2 regions of the Shewanella sp. Isolate7 genome follow, and region 2 is predicted to be linked to the other one. Evidence: riboswitches for the same ligand, from Rfam matches in the RefSeq annotation. Region 2 holds a riboswitch; the other holds the start of a gene.
What was found. A riboswitch is a leader RNA that binds a small molecule or an ion and turns the genes downstream of it on or off. The one in region 2 is predicted to bind lysine.
Positions count from the first base shown of each region.

Region 1: another riboswitch for lysine. It lies ahead of L1D47_RS00130 (Na+/H+ antiporter NhaC family protein); the one in region 2 lies ahead of lysC (lysine-sensitive aspartokinase 3).

Region 1 covers NZ_JAKEVJ010000001.1:32,005-36,286, reverse strand. The annotation lists gene L1D47_RS00145 (H-NS family nucleoid-associated regulatory protein) at 1-26, opposite strand, end outside; gene L1D47_RS00140 (electron transfer flavoprotein subunit beta/FixA family protein) at 339-1,088, shown strand; gene L1D47_RS00135 (FAD-binding protein) at 1,089-2,012, shown strand; lysine riboswitch at 2,161-2,377, shown strand; gene L1D47_RS00130 (Na+/H+ antiporter NhaC family protein) at 2,456-4,021, shown strand; partial or broken gene L1D47_RS00125 (M3 family metallopeptidase) at 4,274-4,282, opposite strand, start outside.
Region 2 covers NZ_JAKEVJ010000023.1:48,903-53,184, reverse strand. The annotation lists gene arcA (two-component system response regulator ArcA) at 1-79, opposite strand, end outside; gene L1D47_RS07635 (DUF3293 domain-containing protein) at 658-1,089, shown strand; lysine riboswitch at 1,458-1,633, shown strand; gene lysC (lysine-sensitive aspartokinase 3) at 1,763-3,118, shown strand; gene L1D47_RS07625 (succinylglutamate desuccinylase/aspartoacylase family protein) at 3,118-4,224, shown strand.

The DNA.
Region 1 (4,282 bases), on a different contig from region 2:
GTCAATATATCTAGAAATTCGCTCATATTTATAATGTCCTGCTTAAAAATAAAATAGTAAATAGGATTACAGGGCTAATAATAGGAACTAAAAAAGGTTTTATCAAACGAATTAAATGAATATTTGAGCCTTTAAGGTAAATTTTATTTCAGCTTTTCTTTTTTTGTCCCATTTTGACCCCTTAGTCACCCTTAAACACCCTGTTTTTGATGTAAGACAAAGATGCAGGTGACTTCCTGTTGACGTTAACGTCAACAGCACGTAAAGTGGCGTAAGTTGGTGATAGTTTCGCTATGCACTATTTGTTATTCAGAATAAAGACGTAAGAAGGAAGCCTTATGAAAGTATTGGTGCCAGTAAAACGCGTCGTCGATGCTAATGTGAAGGTCAGGGTTAACGCTGACAATACAAATGTCGATACCGCAAATCTGAAGATGGCCATTAACCCATTTTGTGAGATTGCTGTAGAAGAAGCGGTACGTTTGAAAGAAGCAGGTATTGCGACCGAGATCGTGGTAGCAACCATAGGGCCTAAGGCGTCGCAGGAGCAGCTACGCACGGCGATGGCGCTGGGCGCAGACCGTGGTATTCATGTGGAAACCGACGAAGAGCTTGCGCCGCTTTCTATTGCAAAGATCCTCAACGCGATTCAAGCCAATGAGCAGGCTCAGCTGATCATGCTGGGTAAGCAGTCTATCGATGGCGACAACAACCAGACAGGCCAGATGCTGGCGGCGCTAGCCGGTCTACCTCAGGCCACCTTTGCCTCTGAGGTAAAGGTTGAAGGCGAGCAACTTGTGGTTACCCGTGAGATCGACGGCGGTCTGCAGACCCTTAAGATGCCATTGCCTGCGATTGTCACCACAGACCTGCGTCTGAACGAACCTCGCTATGCCAAATTACCTAACATCATGAAGGCGAAACGTAAGCCGCTCGATACCATCACGGTAGATAGCCTGGGCGTGACCCTTAAGCAGCATCAGAAGGTGCTCAAGGTGACACCGCCTGCGGAGCGTCAAGCGGGTATTATGGTGGCTTCTGTCGAGGAGCTAGTGGACAAGCTAAAGAATGAAGCGAAGGTGATCTAAATGGCGATTCTAGTAATAGCAGAACATGATAATGCGACTTTAAAACTCGATACCGCCAAGGTAGTTGCTTGTGCTCAGGCGATCGGTAGCGAAGTCGATGTGATGGTGGCCGGTCACAACTGTGGCGCCGCGGTTGAGAGCGCCAAGCAGCTTGCCGGTGTGCGTCAGGTATTGATGGCCGATAGCGCCGTTTATGCCAACGCCATTGCCGAAAACCTGTCATCGCTGATCGTTTCTGTGGCCAGCGAGTATCAACACATCCTGGCTGCGGCCTCGAGTGTCGGTAAAGATGCACTGCCACGCGTTGCGGCCCTTTTAGATGTGGCGCAGATCTCTGAAGTGGTTGAAGTGGTTAGCGAAGATACTTTCGTGCGTCCTATTTATGCCGGTAGCGCCATGGCGACGGTTCAGAGCCTGGATGCCATCAAGGTGATGACGGTTCGCGCCAGTGCCTTCGATGCGGTTGCCCAGGACGGTAGCGCCTCGGTGCAGACCCTGGATAACGAGTACAGCGGCGATGTCGAGTTTGTCTCGCAGACCCTGTCTGAGTCTGAGCGTCCCGATCTTGGTGCGGCCTCTGTCGTGGTTTCGGGTGGTCGTGCCATGGGCAGCGCCGAGAACTTTGCGATTCTCGAGCAGTTGGCCGATAAGCTGGGCGGTGCACTGGGTGCGTCTCGCGCCGCGGTTGACGCCGGTTACGTGCCAAACGATCTGCAGGTGGGTCAGACGGGTAAGATTGTCGCGCCGGACCTCTATATCGCCGTGGGTATTTCGGGTGCCATCCAGCACTTAGCGGGGATGAAAGATTCTAAGGTGATCGTGGCGATCAACAAAGATCCAGAGGCGCCTATCTTCCAGGTGGCTGACTATGGTCTGGAAGCGGATCTGTTCGAGGCAGTGCCTAAGCTACTCGAACTTATTTAATAAAATGTAAATGCTTGGTGAGCACTTTGGTGTTCATCTAAAATTTAGTGTGATATAGATCACATGGAGCGGCTTTGAGGTAGCGTCCTTAAAGCCGCTTGTGTTTTTATGTGCCTCACGTTTGCCGATAGTGACATTGGCAGGCGTCCTGAGACGTAGAGGTGCATTAAATATCAGTAGTATTCGTTAGGGTGATGCCGTTAAGCGAATATGAAAGGATTTGGTGCCGAAGTGGTGGAGTTGATCAAGGCTTGCCGCTGGGGCTGTCATCGAATAGAGGCAGCACTGCCATAGTGCTTCTTATCTGGATTGATAAGTGGAAGGTATACCGAGAATGGGTATCACTATGGAGCGCTACTGATAGGACAGGTGTAATATCTCATGCTATATCCCACCAGTTCAGTTGCCCTCCATTCGTATTTAAACGAAGACAATATTTTACAATGACAACTTTGAGTTATGCCGATTCGGCACTTTCTTTGCTGCCGCCCGTGGTGGCGATTCTGCTGGCGATCTTTACCCGCCGCGTCCTGCTCTCGCTCGGTGTGGGGATCCTCCTGGGGGCACTGTTAATTGCCGATTTTTCACCGCTGGATATGGGCCAATACCTGGGACAACAGGTGGTGGGCCTGGTGTGGGATGATGGCGCCTTAAACAGCTGGAACGTCTATCTGCTGGGTTTCTTGATCCTGCTTGGGATGATCACCGCACTTATTACCGTCAGCGGTGCCGCCAAGGCCTTTGCCGACTGGGCCCGTCAACATATTCGTAATAAGCGTGATGCCAAGCTGCTCACCATGTTCCTGGGCTGCGTGGTCTTCATCGATGACTACTTCAACAGCCTGGTCGTGGGCAGCGTCGCCCGGCCGCTCACCGACAGATACTATATCTCCCGCAGCAAGCTGGCCTACCTGCTGGACTCGACCGCCGCGCCAATCTGCGTGATCTCGCCGGTCTCTAGCTGGGGGGCCTACATCATCGCGCTGATCGGCGGCATACTCACCGCCCATGGCTTTGCCGACACCGGCCATCTGAGCGTGTTTATCCAGATGATCCCGATGAACTTCTATGCCATCTTCGCCCTGGTCTTGCTGCTATGTGTGGCCTTCATGGGGCTGGATGTGGGGCCGATGCGCCAGCATGAGCTAAATGCCCAGAAGGGTAACCTGTATGACGAGGCCAAGGGCCTGCCGCCAGGCGCCAATAGTGACCTGCCAGAGGCGGATTCGGGTAAGATCTTAGGCCTGTTCCTGCCTATTACCGTGCTGGTATTTGCTACCATCTACTTCATGATCGACAGCGGTGCCGCTGCGCTGGCCGCGGAAAACCTGCCCTTTAGCGTGATAGGGGCGTTCGAGAAGACGGATGTGGCCTCATCGCTCTTCTTCGGTGCCGTGATTGGTCTGGCAGCTACCCTAGTGCTGGTGGCTGTTCAGGGGCTGGACAAGGCCCTTATCTTTAAAGGTGTGCTGGCCGGGGCGCGCTCCATGTTGCCCGCCATCTATATTCTGCTGTTCGCCTGGACCATCGCCGGGGTGATCGGTCAGATGGAGACGGGTAAGTATATGGCGAGCCTGGCGACGGGTAACATTCCGTTCGCGCTGCTGCCTGCCGTGCTGTTCGTGCTGGCGGGTCTGACGGCCTTCTCTACCGGCACCAGCTGGGGCACCTTCGGTATCATGTTGCCGATTGCCGCCGATATGGCCATGGGCACCCACACTAACATGATGCTGCCTATGCTGGCCTCTGTGCTGGCGGGCGCCGTGTTTGGCGATCACTGCTCGCCTATCTCGGATACTACTATCCTGTCGTCTACCGGGGCGAACTGTCACCACATAGACCATGTGCTGACTCAGCTACCCTATGCCCTCATCGTGGCGGGGATCAGCCTGGTGGGGTATACCGTGCTGGGCTTTACCGAGTCGGTCGGCGCGGGACTGGCCGCCTGTAGTGGGGTGTTTGTGGTAAGCATTCTGGTGCTGCGTCATAAGGCTAACCGTCTGGTTTAATACCAATCACAGTAAATATGTGATCAGAAATAGCGCAGGCAAAACGCTTGAGAACAAAGCAGGATTTTTAGATAAGTAGTTATTCTACAATTAAAAATACTAATACAGTTATCGAGTGTTTTAACAAGCTAGAATGATCAATTGTTTATTACGATTGGTATAAGTGACCTGTCGATACCACACAGACAGAAAAATGCCGCTCATGGAGCGGCATTTTTTTATGGTTAATATTCCCCTTTAACGGGAATTCGCTTAGTTGAG
Region 2 (4,282 bases):
CTTCAGCCTCGAAAATACTTCTTAGCGTGTTCCGGGTAACGGCTTCATCTTCAACGATCAGAATGTGCGGGTTTTGCATGTTTATTTACCTAATATTTGTTTAAAACTGTTCTAACCATGAGCGCTAGTTGGTGCTGCTGCGCACTATCTGTCTTCGCGACAATTACTCAACTCACTTAGTGCTTTCATCAAAAAACTATTGATACAGCAACACACTTCATGATTAGTAAAGTATACGTATCTCTTTCAAAAGACACGCGAACTGCTATTCACTTCGATTAACAATAGTTGGGAATAGTTCCGTTAACTATTTAATATTTTCAAGTTTAAATGCTAAATCAGCCTAAGCTCACATTTTATACAGGAAATTGACTAACTTTTGATGACCTTGTCGCCGACAAGATGTAACAAAAAGTATTTCATCGTGAGATGAGTGGAAGTGAATCAACGAACTTATTGTACTCGTTTTAGTCATTTGTTAACAAATGAAATGTTAACAAAATTCCTTTGAGATTTGATGTAAGTCACATTGTTTTGTGTACATCTTTGATTTTAATGATATTAATAAAAATTCATAAAGTGACCTGCCTCACACCTCTAGGAAGGTGAGCGAATTTTGCTATAATCGACTGAATCTAATTTAGGAATATTTTAGTGATGAGCACAGCGAACGAACACTTTTGGCAATGCTATCAGCAAACGCAATTCTTACTCACTCAACCTTTCTCTCCCTCGTTATCATTTGCAATCATTACCGCTCATAATCCTAAAGGCCAACACCTTTCTCCCTCGCAAAACCGCCTCCTCGATAAACAGCTTCAACGTCATATTCAACGCCTGCAATACCCCTATCGTGCCCTGACCGGCGCCTCCAGCGATCGGGGGCATATGGAAAAGAGTTGGGCGGTCTCTATCGATAAGGCTGCCGCGGTGGAGCTGGGCAAGGTGTTTAATCAAAACGCCATCTACTTTGTCGATAACGATGAGCTGCAACTGGTGCCTTGTCTGGTCGCGTATGATGAGGTTACCTTAGGTAAGTTTTCCGCAAGGGTCTGCTTGGTTAGCGAACTGCCGGACATTAGTCGTTAGGGCCTGCTGACCTTTTGAGCACAAATTTTGTTCTAATTGAGTACGTTCAAATCGCGGCACGAGGTTTGAGATATAGTCATTCTATATAAAAGCCGAGTAACAAAGAGGTGAACGTGCTCAAGACGAACCCTGCGGGCAGCTTCTGTATCATTTTTCTACTGCGTTATCGCTCATTGATGTAGTGCACTACATTACAATCGCTCTGCCTTGTATAAAATCGATACAGAATGCTGCAAAAATGAACGCGAAAGGCCAACAGACCCTAGGGCCGTCTATGTTGAATGGCTTTCATCATGACTGGCTAAAATATCGTTGACTTTTTATTCGGTTGTTTGATAGTTTTCTTGCATCCTGATCGATAAGGTTAGTGATACAGAAGAGGAGCGTTAACTAGGTAGTAAGCCCGAGGAGTCCAAACTCCGTTGACGGTTTATGAGGGAGATTAACGCCGAGGTAAAGAGATGTTTGGTTTCATCTGTTTATCGGTCGAATGGGCTGAATCCCATTGATTGTCACCTGTTTTTGGTGGAGAGCTTCTGGTGGCAATCGTTGTTTCCCGTCTTGGGGTGCGTCATCTTTGCACCAGGCTCTTCGAACGAAGTGAGTTCGGAGCGTATTCAATGTTATCTATTTCTTTCGTGTCATCGTCGGCTGTTTGGGTTGAGGTGCGCTAATGTCTATTGTTGTTGCTAAGTTTGGTGGAACCTCTGTCGCCGATTATGAGGCGATGAACCGCTGTGCCGATATCGTATTGGCCAATCCCGATACCCGCGTTGTAGTCGTGAGCGCCTCGAGTGGTGTGACTAACCTCCTGGTGGAACTGACTCAGGAGCGTGTGGATTTTGAGCGTCGTCAGCAGTTACTCAAGGCGATCGCCTCTATTCAATATAAGATCCTCGACGAGCTGGGCCAGCCCCACGATGTGGCCGCGCGTCTCGATGCCATCTTAAGTAAGATTGCCAGCCTGAGTGAGTCGCTTTGCCAGCATCGCAGCAAGGCGACCATAGATGAATTATTGGCTCAGGGTGAGCAGTGCTCGTCTGTGCTCTTTGCTGCCGTGTTAAGAGAGAAGGGCGAGCGGGCGAGTGCCTTCGATGTGCGTCAGGTGATGCGCACCGACAGTCATTTCGGCCGCGCCGAGCCGCAGATCGAGGCGGTGAAGCAGCTTTGCACAGAGCACCTGCTACCACTGCTGGGAGAGCAGCGTATCGTGACTCAAGGCTTTATTGGCGCCGATGAGCAGGGGTCGACCACCACATTGGGCCGTGGCGGCAGCGACTATTCCGCTGCGCTGCTCGCCGAGGCGCTGGATGCTTCGGCGGTGGAGATCTGGACTGATGTGCCAGGCATCTTTACTACCGATCCAAGGCTGGCGCCCAATGCTCGCCCTATCCCTGAGATCAGTTTTAACGAGGCGGCCGAGATGGCGACCTTCGGCGCCAAGGTGCTGCATCCTGCCACCATATTACCTGCGGTCAGACATAAGATTCAGGTATTTGTCGGTTCCAGTAAGGCGCCTGAGCTCGGCGGCACCTGGATTCGTCATCAGGTGAACGACGAGCCTATTTATCGCGCCGTAGCGGTGCGACGCGACCAGACGCTACTCAATCTGCATAGCCTGCAGATGCTGCATGCCCAGGGCTTCCTGGCCGAAACCTTTGCCACCCTGGCAAGGCATAAGATCAGTGTGGATTTGATCACTACCTCAGAGGTAAACGTCTCGCTGACCTTAGATAAGACGGGATCCGATTCGGCAGGAAACAGCCTGCTGAGCGAGGCCTTGTTGCAGGAGTTGTCACAGCACTGCCGGGTGCGGGTAGAAGAGGGCTTGGCGCTGGTGGCGATCGTCGGCAATAAGATTGCCACCACGGCCGGTGTGTGTCGCCGGGTCTTCGAGGTACTCGAACCCCATAATGTGCGCATGATCTGTCAGGGGGCAAGCCCGCACAACCTATGTGTCCTGGTGGCCGAGTCTGAGGCGGCTCAGGTGGTGAGTGCGCTGCATCAGAATCTGTTCGAAGGCCAATGATGAAACCAACTCGTTCTACGTTAAAGGTTGGCGAGCTCGCCACGGGTCAAGATCTTGAACTCAACCTGTTTGAGTTTGTCCCCGAGGTCGTGACCGGCCCGAGCGTCTGTATTCAGGCCAATGTGCACGGCGCCGAGGTGCAGGGCAATGCGGTGATCTATCAGCTGATGCAGGCGCTCGAAACCTGTGAGCTGCGCGGCAAGGTGACCCTGGTGCCACTGGCTAATCCTTTAGGGATCAATCAAAAGAGTGGCGAGTTTACCCTAGGACGGTTCGACCCTATCACCGGGGTGAACTGGAACCGCGAATACCTAGATCATAAACTGGACATTGCTAGCTGGTATCAGGGGCACAAACATCTTACTGATGCCGAGTTAATTGCCCATTTCAGGGCCTTGCTGGTTGAGCAGTGTTACAGCCGTCTGCATGAGCCCTGGGGGATCACCACGGGACATCGTCTGGCGGTGAGTCTGCAGCAGATGGGCCATGGGGCGGATATCGTGCTGGATCTGCATACCGGCCCTAAGTCGTGCAAACATCTCTATTGTCCCGAGTATGACCAAGATGCCGCCAAGTACTTCTCTATTCCTTATACCCTGCTTATCCCTAATGAGTTTGGTGGGGCCATGGATGAGTCTATCTTCTGCCCCTGGTGGCAGCTGAGTGAATACCTGGCTACTCAGGGGCACGAGATTGAGGTGCCCGTATCGGGCTTTACCCTGGAGCTTGGCAGTCAGGAGAATGTCGATTTGGCGGATGCCCTGGTGGATGTCGAAGGGATACTGGCCTATCTCAGCAAGCGCGGCGTAATAAGTGAGCGCGTAGAGCCTGCGGCGATGCCACGCTACGCTTGTTACCTGAAAGACTATAAGAAGTATCATGCGCCCCTAGGTGGCTTGGTGGAGTACAAGGCCAAGGTCGGGCAGCCGCTGCCCGCCGGTGAACCGCTCGCCAACATCTTGCGTGTCGACAGATATGGCGAGGAGGACGCGATAGTCCCCTTGAGTCTGCCTGTTGACTGTGTGCCCGTGCTGCATTTTGCCTCGGCGTCTGTGTATCAAGGCACAGAGCTCTATAAGGTGATGACTAAGGTGTTCGCGCTTTAGTCAATAACTATATAGGTGAGATTCCTGTAACAACTAGTGTTACACTCAAATTGCATTG